Regions from separate parts of the Margalitia sp. FSL K6-0131 genome, predicted to be linked through region 3. Evidence: a T-box and tRNA genes for the amino acid it is inferred to sense, from the RefSeq annotation. Region 3 holds a T-box; the other regions hold tRNA genes.
What was found. The T-box of region 3 lies ahead of ileS (isoleucine--tRNA ligase). A T-box ahead of a tRNA ligase gene usually reads a tRNA of that ligase, here a tRNA-Ile.
Positions count from the first base shown of each region.

Region 1: it encodes a tRNA-Ile, which carries the amino acid that the T-box ahead of ileS (isoleucine--tRNA ligase) is inferred to sense. The anticodon was not compared.
Region 2: it encodes a tRNA-Ile, which carries the amino acid that the T-box ahead of ileS (isoleucine--tRNA ligase) is inferred to sense. The anticodon was not compared.

Region 1 covers NZ_JBBOZS010000001.1:30,692-34,957, reverse strand. Annotated here, with positions in the region: rRNA gene NSQ59_RS00170 (23S ribosomal RNA) at 1-2,012, opposite strand, end outside; tRNA gene NSQ59_RS00165 (tRNA-Ala) at 2,116-2,191, opposite strand; tRNA gene NSQ59_RS00160 (tRNA-Ile) at 2,214-2,290, opposite strand; rRNA gene NSQ59_RS00155 (16S ribosomal RNA) at 2,385-3,935, opposite strand; gene NSQ59_RS00150 (pro-sigmaK processing inhibitor BofA family protein) at 4,173-4,266, opposite strand, start outside.
Region 2 covers NZ_JBBOZS010000001.1:10,477-14,742, forward strand. Annotated here, with positions in the region: rRNA gene NSQ59_RS00045 (16S ribosomal RNA) at 1-1,406, shown strand, start outside; tRNA gene NSQ59_RS00050 (tRNA-Ile) at 1,501-1,577, shown strand; tRNA gene NSQ59_RS00055 (tRNA-Ala) at 1,600-1,675, shown strand; rRNA gene NSQ59_RS00060 (23S ribosomal RNA) at 1,779-4,266, shown strand, end outside.
Region 3 covers NZ_JBBOZS010000001.1:3,475,340-3,479,605, forward strand. Annotated here, with positions in the region: gene ileS (isoleucine--tRNA ligase) at 1-1,827, opposite strand, end outside; T-box leader at 1,917-2,149, opposite strand; gene NSQ59_RS17025 (DivIVA domain-containing protein) at 2,363-2,869, opposite strand; gene NSQ59_RS17030 (YlmH family RNA-binding protein) at 3,101-3,877, opposite strand; gene NSQ59_RS17035 (YggT family protein) at 3,932-4,192, opposite strand; gene NSQ59_RS17040 (cell division protein SepF) at 4,198-4,266, opposite strand, start outside.

The DNA of each region.
Region 1 (4,266 bases), 3.4 Mb from region 3:
ACGCCTTTCGTGCGGGTCAGAACTTACCTGACAAGGAATTTCGCTACCTTAGGACCGTTATAGTTACGGCCGCCGTTTACTGGGGCTTCAATTCAGAGCTTCGCTTACGCTAACCCCTCCTCTTAACCTTCCAGCACCGGGCAGGCGTCAGCCCCTATACTTCGCCTTGCGGCTTCGCAGAGACCTGTGTTTTTGCTAAACAGTCGCCTGGGCCTATTCACTGCGGCTCTCTCGGGCTTGCACCCTACCAGAGCACCCCTTCTCCCGAAGTTACGGGGTCATTTTGCCGAGTTCCTTAACGAGAGTTCTCTCGCTCACCTTAGGATTCTCTCCTCGCCTACCTGTGTCGGTTTGCGGTACGGGCACCTTTCACCTCACTAGAGGATTTTCTTGGCAGTGTGGAATCAGGAACTTCGGTACTATATTTCCCTCGCTATCACAGCTCCGCCTTCACGGTTACGGGATTTGCCTCGTAACCAGCCTAACTGCTTAGACGCACATAACCAGCAGTGCGCTTACCCTATCCTCCTGCGTCCCCCCATCGTTCAAACGGTGAAGAGGTGGTACAGGAATATCAACCTGTTGTCCATCGCCTACGCCTTTCGGCCTCGGCTTAGGTCCCGACTAACCCTGAGCGGACGAGCCTTCCTCAGGAAACCTTAGGCATTCGGTGGAAGGGATTCTCACCCTTCTTTCGCTACTCATACCGGCATTCTCACTTCTAAGCGCTCCACTAGTCCTTCCGGTCTAGCTTCACCGCCCTTAGAACGCTCTCCTACCACGGACACCTGTCAGGTGTCCATCCACAGCTTCGGTGATACGTTTAGCCCCGGTACATTTTCGGCGCAGAGTCACTCGACCAGTGAGCTATTACGCACTCTTTAAATGGTGGCTGCTTCTAAGCCAACATCCTGGTTGTCTAAGCAACTCCACATCCTTTTCCACTTAACGTATACTTTGGGACCTTAGCTGGTGGTCTGGGCTGTTTCCCTTTTGACTACGGATCTTATCACTCGCAGTCTGACTCCCAAGCATAAGTATTTGGCATTCGGAGTTTGTCTGAATTCGGTAACCCGATGAGGGCCCCTAGTCCAAACAGTGCTCTACCTCCAATACTCTTCATCTTGAGGCTAGCCCTAAAGCTATTTCGGAGAGAACCAGCTATCTCCAAGTTCGATTGGAATTTCTCCGCTACCCACACCTCATCCCCGCACTTTTCAACGTGCGTGGGTTCGGGCCTCCAGTAAGTGTTACCTTACCTTCACCCTGGACATGGGTAGATCACCTGGTTTCGGGTCTACGACCTCATACTTATTCGCCCTATTCAGACTCGCTTTCGCTGCGGCTCCGCTTCATCAGCTTAACCTTGCATGAAATCGTAACTCGCCGGTTCATTCTACAAAAGGCACGCTATCACCCATTAACGGGCTCTAACTACTTGTAGGCACACGGTTTCAGGTTCTCTTTCACTCCCCTCCCGGGGTGCTTTTCACCTTTCCCTCACGGTACTGGTTCACTATCGGTCACTAGGGAGTATTTAGCCTTGGGAGATGGTCCTCCCTGCTTCCGACGGGATTTCACGTGTCCCGCCGTACTCAGGATCCACTCTGGAGGGAACGAAGTTTCAACTACAGGGTTGTTACCTTCTTTGACGGGCCTTTCCAGACCTCTTCATCTACTCCGTTCCTTTGTAACTCCGTATAGAGTGTCCTACAACCCCAAGAGGCAAGCCTCTTGGTTTGGGCTTCTTCCGTTTCGCTCGCCGCTACTCAGGAAATCGCGTTTGCTTTCTCTTCCTCCGGGTACTTAGATGTTTCAGTTCCCCGGGTCTGCCTTCATTACCCTATGTATTCAGGTAAAGATACTGCTCCATTACGAGCAGTGGGTTCCCCCATTCGGAAATCTCCGGATCAAAGCTTGCTTACAGCTCCCCGAAGCATATCGGTGTTAGTCCCGTCCTTCATCGGCTCCTAGTGCCAAGGCATCCACCGTGCGCCCTTACTAACTTAACCTATAAGGTTATTACTACTTTAAAATGGATGAAATCCATAAAGTGGCGATTCTCGGTTTTACTTGGTTTCTTCTATCAGTATCTAGTTTTCAAGGAACAAAAATTGGTGGAGCCTAGCGGGATCGAACCGCTGACCTCCTGCGTGCAAAGCAGGCGCTCTCCCAGCTGAGCTAAGGCCCCATAATGAAATATGCAATTATAATGGTGGGCCTAAATGGACTCGAACCATCGACCTCACGCTTATCAGGCGTGCGCTCTAACCAGCTGAGCTATAGGCCCATCTTTCTTTCTCATAGAAAGATTGCTCTTTCAAAACTAAACAGAACGAAAACGTCTCTTCGTAACCACGAAAGTGGTTTTCCATTATCCTTAGAAAGGAGGTGATCCAGCCGCACCTTCCGATACGGCTACCTTGTTACGACTTCACCCCAATCATCTGTCCCACCTTCGGCGGCTGGCTCCAAAAGGTTACCTCACCGACTTCGGGTGTTACAAACTCTCGTGGTGTGACGGGCGGTGTGTACAAGGCCCGGGAACGTATTCACCGCGGCATGCTGATCCGCGATTACTAGCGATTCCGGCTTCATGCAGGCGAGTTGCAGCCTGCAATCCGAACTGAGAATGGTTTTATGGGATTGGCTTAACCTCGCGGTCTCGCAGCCCTTTGTACCATCCATTGTAGCACGTGTGTAGCCCAGGTCATAAGGGGCATGATGATTTGACGTCATCCCCACCTTCCTCCGGTTTGTCACCGGCAGTCACCTTAGAGTGCCCAACTGAATGCTGGCAACTAAGGTCAAGGGTTGCGCTCGTTGCGGGACTTAACCCAACATCTCACGACACGAGCTGACGACAACCATGCACCACCTGTCACTCTGTCCCCCGAAGGGGAACGCCCTATCTCTAGGGTTGTCAGAGGATGTCAAGACCTGGTAAGGTTCTTCGCGTTGCTTCGAATTAAACCACATGCTCCACCGCTTGTGCGGGCCCCCGTCAATTCCTTTGAGTTTCAGCCTTGCGGCCGTACTCCCCAGGCGGAGTGCTTAATGCGTTAGCTGCAGCACTAAAGGGCGGAAACCCTCTAACACTTAGCACTCATCGTTTACGGCGTGGACTACCAGGGTATCTAATCCTGTTCGCTCCCCACGCTTTCGCGCCTCAGCGTCAGTTACAGACCAGAGAGTCGCCTTCGCCACTGGTGTTCCTCCACATCTCTACGCATTTCACCGCTACACGTGGAATTCCACTCTCCTCTTCTGCACTCAAGTCTCCCAGTTTCCAATGACCCTCCACGGTTGAGCCGTGGGCTTTCACATCAGACTTAAGAAACCGCCTGCGCGCGCTTTACGCCCAATAATTCCGGACAACGCTTGCCACCTACGTATTACCGCGGCTGCTGGCACGTAGTTAGCCGTGGCTTTCTGGTTAGGTACCGTCAAGGTACCGCCCTATTCGAACGATACTTGTTCTTCCCTAACAACAGAGTTTTACGATCCGAAAACCTTCATCACTCACGCGGCGTTGCTCCGTCAGACTTTCGTCCATTGCGGAAGATTCCCTACTGCTGCCTCCCGTAGGAGTCTGGGCCGTGTCTCAGTCCCAGTGTGGCCGATCACCCTCTCAGGTCGGCTACGCATCGTCGCCTTGGTGAGCCGTTACCTCACCAACTAGCTAATGCGCCGCGGGTCCATCTGTAAGTGATAGCCGAAGCCATCTTTCAATCTTTCCTCATGCGAGGAAAGAAGTTATCCGGTATTAGCCCCGGTTTCCCGGAGTTATCCCAGTCTTACAGGCAGGTTACCCACGTGTTACTCACCCGTCCGCCGCTAACTTTTAAAAGCAAGCTTTTAAAAGTCCGCTCGACTTGCATGTATTAGGCACGCCGCCAGCGTTCGTCCTGAGCCAGGATCAAACTCTCCAAAAAAGTGTTTGATGTAGCTCATTATTTAAAACATTGACGTTTTGTTCTGTTTAGTTTTCAAAGATCAATCATTGTTGCTTTTTTAATGAAGCAACTTTTATATAATATCACTTTTAAATCCCTTTGTCAAATGTTTTTTTCTTATTATTTGACTGAAGTATTTCAGCGACGTTTTATATATTATCATCTATTATATCCAAAGTCAATAAAAACATTAAAAATTCCTCAAAAGAGGAATTTTTAATGAAGAATCCAAGTTTGAATAATGGTTAAACCTATTACACCGGGGATTCCTAACAAACCTGATATGGCAGTTGTTATGAAATTAATTGGA
Region 2 (4,266 bases), 3.5 Mb from region 3:
ATAACTCCGGGAAACCGGGGCTAATACCGGATAACTTCTTTCCTCGCATGAGGAAAGATTGAAAGATGGCTTCGGCTATCACTTACAGATGGACCCGCGGCGCATTAGCTAGTTGGTGAGGTAACGGCTCACCAAGGCGACGATGCGTAGCCGACCTGAGAGGGTGATCGGCCACACTGGGACTGAGACACGGCCCAGACTCCTACGGGAGGCAGCAGTAGGGAATCTTCCGCAATGGACGAAAGTCTGACGGAGCAACGCCGCGTGAGTGATGAAGGTTTTCGGATCGTAAAACTCTGTTGTTAGGGAAGAACAAGTATCGTTCGAATAGGGCGGTACCTTGACGGTACCTAACCAGAAAGCCACGGCTAACTACGTGCCAGCAGCCGCGGTAATACGTAGGTGGCAAGCGTTGTCCGGAATTATTGGGCGTAAAGCGCGCGCAGGCGGTTTCTTAAGTCTGATGTGAAAGCCCACGGCTCAACCGTGGAGGGTCATTGGAAACTGGGAGACTTGAGTGCAGAAGAGGAGAGTGGAATTCCACGTGTAGCGGTGAAATGCGTAGAGATGTGGAGGAACACCAGTGGCGAAGGCGACTCTCTGGTCTGTAACTGACGCTGAGGCGCGAAAGCGTGGGGAGCGAACAGGATTAGATACCCTGGTAGTCCACGCCGTAAACGATGAGTGCTAAGTGTTAGAGGGTTTCCGCCCTTTAGTGCTGCAGCTAACGCATTAAGCACTCCGCCTGGGGAGTACGGCCGCAAGGCTGAAACTCAAAGGAATTGACGGGGGCCCGCACAAGCGGTGGAGCATGTGGTTTAATTCGAAGCAACGCGAAGAACCTTACCAGGTCTTGACATCCTCTGACAACCCTAGAGATAGGGCGTTCCCCTTCGGGGGACAGAGTGACAGGTGGTGCATGGTTGTCGTCAGCTCGTGTCGTGAGATGTTGGGTTAAGTCCCGCAACGAGCGCAACCCTTGACCTTAGTTGCCAGCATTCAGTTGGGCACTCTAAGGTGACTGCCGGTGACAAACCGGAGGAAGGTGGGGATGACGTCAAATCATCATGCCCCTTATGACCTGGGCTACACACGTGCTACAATGGATGGTACAAAGGGCTGCGAGACCGCGAGGTTAAGCCAATCCCATAAAACCATTCTCAGTTCGGATTGCAGGCTGCAACTCGCCTGCATGAAGCCGGAATCGCTAGTAATCGCGGATCAGCATGCCGCGGTGAATACGTTCCCGGGCCTTGTACACACCGCCCGTCACACCACGAGAGTTTGTAACACCCGAAGTCGGTGAGGTAACCTTTTGGAGCCAGCCGCCGAAGGTGGGACAGATGATTGGGGTGAAGTCGTAACAAGGTAGCCGTATCGGAAGGTGCGGCTGGATCACCTCCTTTCTAAGGATAATGGAAAACCACTTTCGTGGTTACGAAGAGACGTTTTCGTTCTGTTTAGTTTTGAAAGAGCAATCTTTCTATGAGAAAGAAAGATGGGCCTATAGCTCAGCTGGTTAGAGCGCACGCCTGATAAGCGTGAGGTCGATGGTTCGAGTCCATTTAGGCCCACCATTATAATTGCATATTTCATTATGGGGCCTTAGCTCAGCTGGGAGAGCGCCTGCTTTGCACGCAGGAGGTCAGCGGTTCGATCCCGCTAGGCTCCACCAATTTTTGTTCCTTGAAAACTAGATACTGATAGAAGAAACCAAGTAAAACCGAGAATCGCCACTTTATGGATTTAATCCATTTTAAAGTAGTAATAACCTTATAGGTTAAGTTAGTAAGGGCGCACGGTGGATGCCTTGGCACTAGGAGCCGATGAAGGACGGGACTAACACCGATATGCTTCGGGGAGCTGTAAGCAAGCTTTGATCCGGAGATTTCCGAATGGGGGAACCCACTGCTCGTAATGGAGCAGTATCTTTACCTGAATACATAGGGTAATGAAGGCAGACCCGGGGAACTGAAACATCTAAGTACCCGGAGGAAGAGAAAGCAAACGCGATTTCCTGAGTAGCGGCGAGCGAAACGGAAGAAGCCCAAACCAAGAGGCTTGCCTCTTGGGGTTGTAGGACACTCTATACGGAGTTACAAAGGAACGGAGTAGATGAAGAGGTCTGGAAAGGCCCGTCAAAGAAGGTAACAACCCTGTAGTTGAAACTTCGTTCCCTCCAGAGTGGATCCTGAGTACGGCGGGACACGTGAAATCCCGTCGGAAGCAGGGAGGACCATCTCCCAAGGCTAAATACTCCCTAGTGACCGATAGTGAACCAGTACCGTGAGGGAAAGGTGAAAAGCACCCCGGGAGGGGAGTGAAAGAGAACCTGAAACCGTGTGCCTACAAGTAGTTAGAGCCCGTTAATGGGTGATAGCGTGCCTTTTGTAGAATGAACCGGCGAGTTACGATTTCATGCAAGGTTAAGCTGATGAAGCGGAGCCGCAGCGAAAGCGAGTCTGAATAGGGCGAATAAGTATGAGGTCGTAGACCCGAAACCAGGTGATCTACCCATGTCCAGGGTGAAGGTAAGGTAACACTTACTGGAGGCCCGAACCCACGCACGTTGAAAAGTGCGGGGATGAGGTGTGGGTAGCGGAGAAATTCCAATCGAACTTGGAGATAGCTGGTTCTCTCCGAAATAGCTTTAGGGCTAGCCTCAAGATGAAGAGTATTGGAGGTAGAGCACTGTTTGGACTAGGGGCCCTCATCGGGTTACCGAATTCAGACAAACTCCGAATGCCAAATACTTATGCTTGGGAGTCAGACTGCGAGTGATAAGATCCGTAGTCAAAAGGGAAACAGCCCAGACCACCAGCTAAGGTCCCAAAGTATACGTTAAGTGGAAAAGGATGTGGAGTTGCTTAGACAACCAGGATGTTGGCTTAGAAGCAGCCACCATTTAAAGAGTGCGTAATAGCTCACTGGTCGAGTGACTCTGCGCCGAAAATGTACCGGGGCTAAACGTATCACCGAAGCTGTGGATGGACACCTGACAGGTGTCCGTGGTAGGAGAGCGTTCTAAGGGCGGTGAAGCTAAACCGGAAGGATTAGTGGAGCGCTTAGAAGTGAGAATGCCGGTATGAGTAGCGAAAGAAGGGTGAGAATCCCTTCCACCGAATGCCTAAGGTTTCCTGAGGAAGGCTCGTCCGCTCAGGGTTAGTCGGGACCTAAGCCGAGGCCGAAAGGCGTAGGCGATGGACAACAGGTTGATATTCCTGTACCACCTCTTCACCGTTTGAACGATGGGGGGACGCAGGAGGATAGGGTAAGCGCACTGCTGGTTATGTGCGTCTAAGCAGTTAGGCTGGTTACGAGGCAAATCCCGTAACCGTGAAGGCGGAGCTGTGATAGCGAGGGAAATATAGTACCGAAGTTCCTGATTCCACACTGCCAAGAAAATCCTCTAGTGAGGTGAAAGGTGCCCGTACCGCAAACCGACACAGGTAGGCGAGGAGAGAATCCTAAGGTGAGCGAGAGAACTCTCGTTAAGGAACTCGGCAAAATGACCCCGTAACTTCGGGAGAAGGGGTGCTCTGGTAGGGTGCAAGCCCGAGAGAGCCGCAGTGAATAGGCCCAGGCGACTGTTTAGCAAAAACACAGGTCTCTGCGAAGCCGCAAGGCGAAGTATAGGGGCTGACGCCTGCCCGGTGCTGGAAGGTTAAGAGGAGGGGTTAGCGTAAGCGAAGCTCTGAATTGAAGCCCCAGTAAACGGCGGCCGTAACTATAACGGTCCTAAGGTAGCGAAATTCCTTGTCAGGTAAGTTCTGACCCGCACGAAAGGCGTAACGATCTGGGCACTGTCTCAACGAGAGACTCGGTGAAATTATAGTACCTGTGAAGATGCAGGTTACCCGCGACAGGACGGAAAGACCCCGTGGAGCTTTACTGCAGCCTGATATTGAATTTTGGTACAGCTTGTACAGGATAGGTAGGAGCCTTTGAAGCCGGAGCGCCAGCTTCGGTGGAGGCGTCGGTGGGATACTACCCTGGCTGTATTGAAATTCTAACCCGCACCCCTGATCGGGGTGGGAGACAGTGTCAGGCAGGCAGTTTGACTGGGGCGGTCGCCTCCTAAAGAGTAACGGAGGCGCCCAAAGGTTCCCTCAGAATGGTTGGAAATCATTCGTAGAGTGTAAAGGCACAAGGGAGCTTGACTGCGAGACCTACAAGTCGAGCAGGGACGAAAGTCGGGCTTAGTGATCCGGTGGTTCCGCATGGAAGGGCCATCGCTCAACGGATAAAAGCTACCCCGGGGATAAC
Region 3 (4,266 bases):
ATTAATTACCTTGCTCGGTAAAATAACATTGCCTAAAGATTTACTCATTTTTCTGCCTTCACCGTCTAAAGTGAATCCATGGCTTAAAATTCCTTTATACGGAGCTTTTCCAGTTACTGCAACAGCCGTTGTTAAAGAAGAATTAAACCATCCGCGATATTGGTCAGAGCCTTCTAAATATAAATCAGCTGGACGTTGTAATTCATCACGTTCAACTAAAACGGCTTGATGAGAAGATCCTGAATCAAACCAAACATCCATAATATCCGTTTCTTTCGTAAATGTACCATTTGGACTGCTTGGATGTGTAAATCCTTCAGGTAATAAATCCTTTGTCTCTCTTTCAAACCACACATTTGATCCATGTTCACGGAATAAATTAGAGATATGTTCGATTGTTTCATCCGTAATAATTGGATCTCCATTTTCTGCATAAAATACCGGAATTGGCACACCCCATGCACGCTGACGGGAAATACACCAATCTCCACGGTCGCGAATCATATTAAATAATCTTGTTTCTCCCCAAGCAGGAACCCATTTCACTTCTTTCACTGCTTCAAGAAGTTCTTCACGGAATGCGTCAATGGATGCAAACCATTGTGCTGTTGCGCGGAAAATAACCGGTTTCTTTGTACGCCAATCATGCGGATAAGAGTGCGTGATGAAATTTAATTTTAATAACGCTCCTACTTCTTCCAGCTTCTGAGTAATTGGTTTATTTGCTTCATCATAGAACAAACCTTCAAATCCCGGTGCTTCAGAAGTCATATATCCTTTATCATCCACTGGACATAGAACATCTAAATTGTATTTTTTTCCAACAATAAAGTCGTCTTCTCCATGACCAGGAGCCGTATGAACACATCCTGTACCGGAATCAGTTGTAACATGTTCCCCTAACATGACTAGTGAATCTCTGTCATATAAAGGATGTTTGGCAATAATATATTCTAAATCCTTACCTGCTACGGTTTTAACAGTTTGTGGATTTTCCCATTCTAATACAGAAGTAACTTCCTCTAATAGCGCTTCAGCAACAACATATTTTTGATTGTTTACTTCCACCACAACATATTTTAGGTCAGGATGGACAGAAATTCCAAGGTTTGCTGGAATGGTCCATGGTGTTGTTGTCCAAATGATAATATTCGTACCGCTTTCTAAAACACCTTTACCATCCTTCACTTCAAATGCTACATAGATGGATGCAGAGCGCTTATCTTTATATTCAATTTCAGCTTCCGCAAGGGCAGATTCACTGGACGGAGACCAATATACCGGTTTAAGTCCTTTATAGATATATCCCTTTTTCGCCATTTCACCAAATACTTTAATTTGCTGTGCTTCATATTCGGGTTTTAATGTGAGATACGGATTCTCCCAATCACCGCGGACACCTAGGCGCTTAAAAGCAGTACGTTGATTATCAACTTGTTCATAAGCATATTCAGCACATAATTTGCGAAATTCTGCTACAGACATTTCTTTTCTTTTAACACCTTTATTCGTTAATGCTTGTTCAATAGGTAATCCATGTGTATCCCAACCTGGTACATATGGTGCGTTGTAGCCTGTCATAGACTTAAAACGGACAATGAAATCCTTTAAAGTTTTATTTAAAGCGTGCCCCATATGAAGATCACCATTAGCATATGGCGGTCCATCATGAAGAACAAACATTGGCCTTCCTTTTGTACGTTCTTGGACCTTTTGATAAATGCTCATACTTTCCCACTTTTCCTGAATTTCAGGTTCTCTTTTAGGTAAATTTCCTCTCATAGGGAAATCCGTTTTTGGCATTAATAACGTATCTTTATATTCCACAATTTTTCCTCCTACAAAAAAGATTCACGGTGACATTTTAATTCTTATTAGTTATTAACAAATAAACAACAAAAAAACCCTCTCATCCCAATAGGGACGAGAAGGTTTTCCCGCGGTACCACCCTGCTAGACAATGTATCCACTGTCCACTCATGCATTCGTAACGTGAATGAACGCCATCATTTACTTACGCGCGCTCCCGCGTTTTCAAATCAAGAACTCGAGGGTGATCTTCCAGTTATTGCTTATACCAAGCTTCCACTATCCTTGGCTCGCTTCAATAAGATAAAAATAACTTTACTGTCCCTGTCATCGTTTAACTATTATTTTTCTATTATATGTGACAAATTTTTATTCCGTCAAGATTATTTGAGGTTCTTTTCGCAAACTTTGTTGTTTTATTATCAATAACTGCTACATAAATAAAGTTATCTTGAATTGAATTTATTAGAATGGTACGAAAAGATGTCCCTCATCTATACTAGTACGGGATTAGGAATTTATTTACAAATAACAAACTTTTGCGAGTACATTCTCATTTAACTTCTTCTTCAAGATTTAATTCTGTCGCATCAATTTCAAATTCCATTAATTTATCCCAGTCATCATTTCTTAATAAATCTAGCTGAGCCTCGATTAGCATTTTAAATCGGGTTCTAAATACTTTAGACTGTTTTTTTAGCTCCTCGATTTCCATTGCTATCTTTCGGGCTTTAGAAAGTGCCTCATTCACTATTCGATCCGCATTTTTTTCCGCTTCACGAATAATTAATTTTGCTTCTTTCTGTGCATTTCCCTTAACTTCTTCCGCTGCTTCCTGGGCAACGATAATAGATTTATGCAAGGTTTCCTCAATATTAGTAAAGTGACCAAGCCGTTCATTGGATGATGATAATTTTTCATCTAATTCTTTCTTTTCGCGAATAAGCAATTCATAGTCTTTAATGATTTGGTCTAGGAATTCATTTACTTCATCTTCATCATAACCGCGAAACCCTCTGCTAAACTCCTTATTATGTATGTCCAAAGGCGTTAAAGGCATATATGCCACCTCCACTTTATGTTATCTATATTTTTGTAGGTATAATCCGATCAATCTTTCAGAAATCGATCACTTTATTTTATTATACTGAATTTCGACAGTATTAGGGGAATTTCCTGCAAATTTTTCATTTAAATGAAAAGAATGTATAAATTTTTTCATATAAGTATTTCAAGTGGTTATCTTTGTCTAACTTCAGCGTTTATCGCCTATAAGGAGTTTCCTCTTTTCTTATTTTAATATTCCAACTTTCAATCGCCATTTATCCTTTTTTGTTTGACCTTCGATTGTAATGATTTTACTTCGTCCATATCCACGAGCGGAAATAACATCTCCTTCATCACAAACAAACGAAACTTGTTCCACTTCTTTCCAGTTAACCTTCACAAGCCCATGTTGAATAAGCGTTTGTGCCTTTTGTCTAGAAATTGGATAAACAGAGGAAAGAATGGCATCCAGTCGCAACGCACTTACCGTAGTGGATTGCTCCTTCCACTCTTCGCTGGAAGTAATAATTTGGTTAAGAGGCAACTCTACTAATTGGATTTTGCTTTTTCCAATTTGCTTTAATTCCATCTTAACATAATCTATCATTTCAGAAGGGACAATAAATTGAATTCGGTTATTTTGGACTAATATATCACCGAATTTTTCCCTTTTTAAACCGATTGACATTAAAGAGCCTAAAACTTGTCTATGGCTTAGTGTTACAAATTTGCTCGGATACACTATTTCCAATAGTGATGTTTGGAAATCATTGTTCTCTGGTATCAGATAATCAGGATATAATAACATCCTTTTTCTTTCTGCTCCATCATATCCGCCAAATTCACCATATTTTACTTGCGAATGAGTGCCGATGATTGTTTTTACAATATGTATCTGCCTAGGATCTAAAAAGTCACTTAGTTTGGATGAATAAGAATCCTCTACAAATTGCTGCCAATTCAAAACTTGGTCGATAAATTCTTTTTCATCTGGTCTAAAATGTTGATAAATATTACTCATAATAATCCTCTCAATTTCGAAAATAAAAAGGGGTGCCTCAAATCAGCAGCCCTTTTACATTAACCAACCATGTATTTGACCAATTCCTGCACGAGCTAATTGTAAAACAATCAAGGCAACGATTGGTGAGATATCAATCATTCCTAATGGCGGAATAATACGTCTGAATGGTTCCAAATATGGTTCACAAATACGGGCAAATAAATTTCCTACAGAAGTTTGCTGCGCATTAAACCATGACATAAATATATAAATAATTACTACATATGAATAAATGTTTAGAAGCTCAATTAATAGCCAAAATATAAAACTCATTTATTCTAGGACCACCTCGAATCAAAATTAGTATCTTGAATTAACTCTGAAATATTACCGGATACCTCTACATT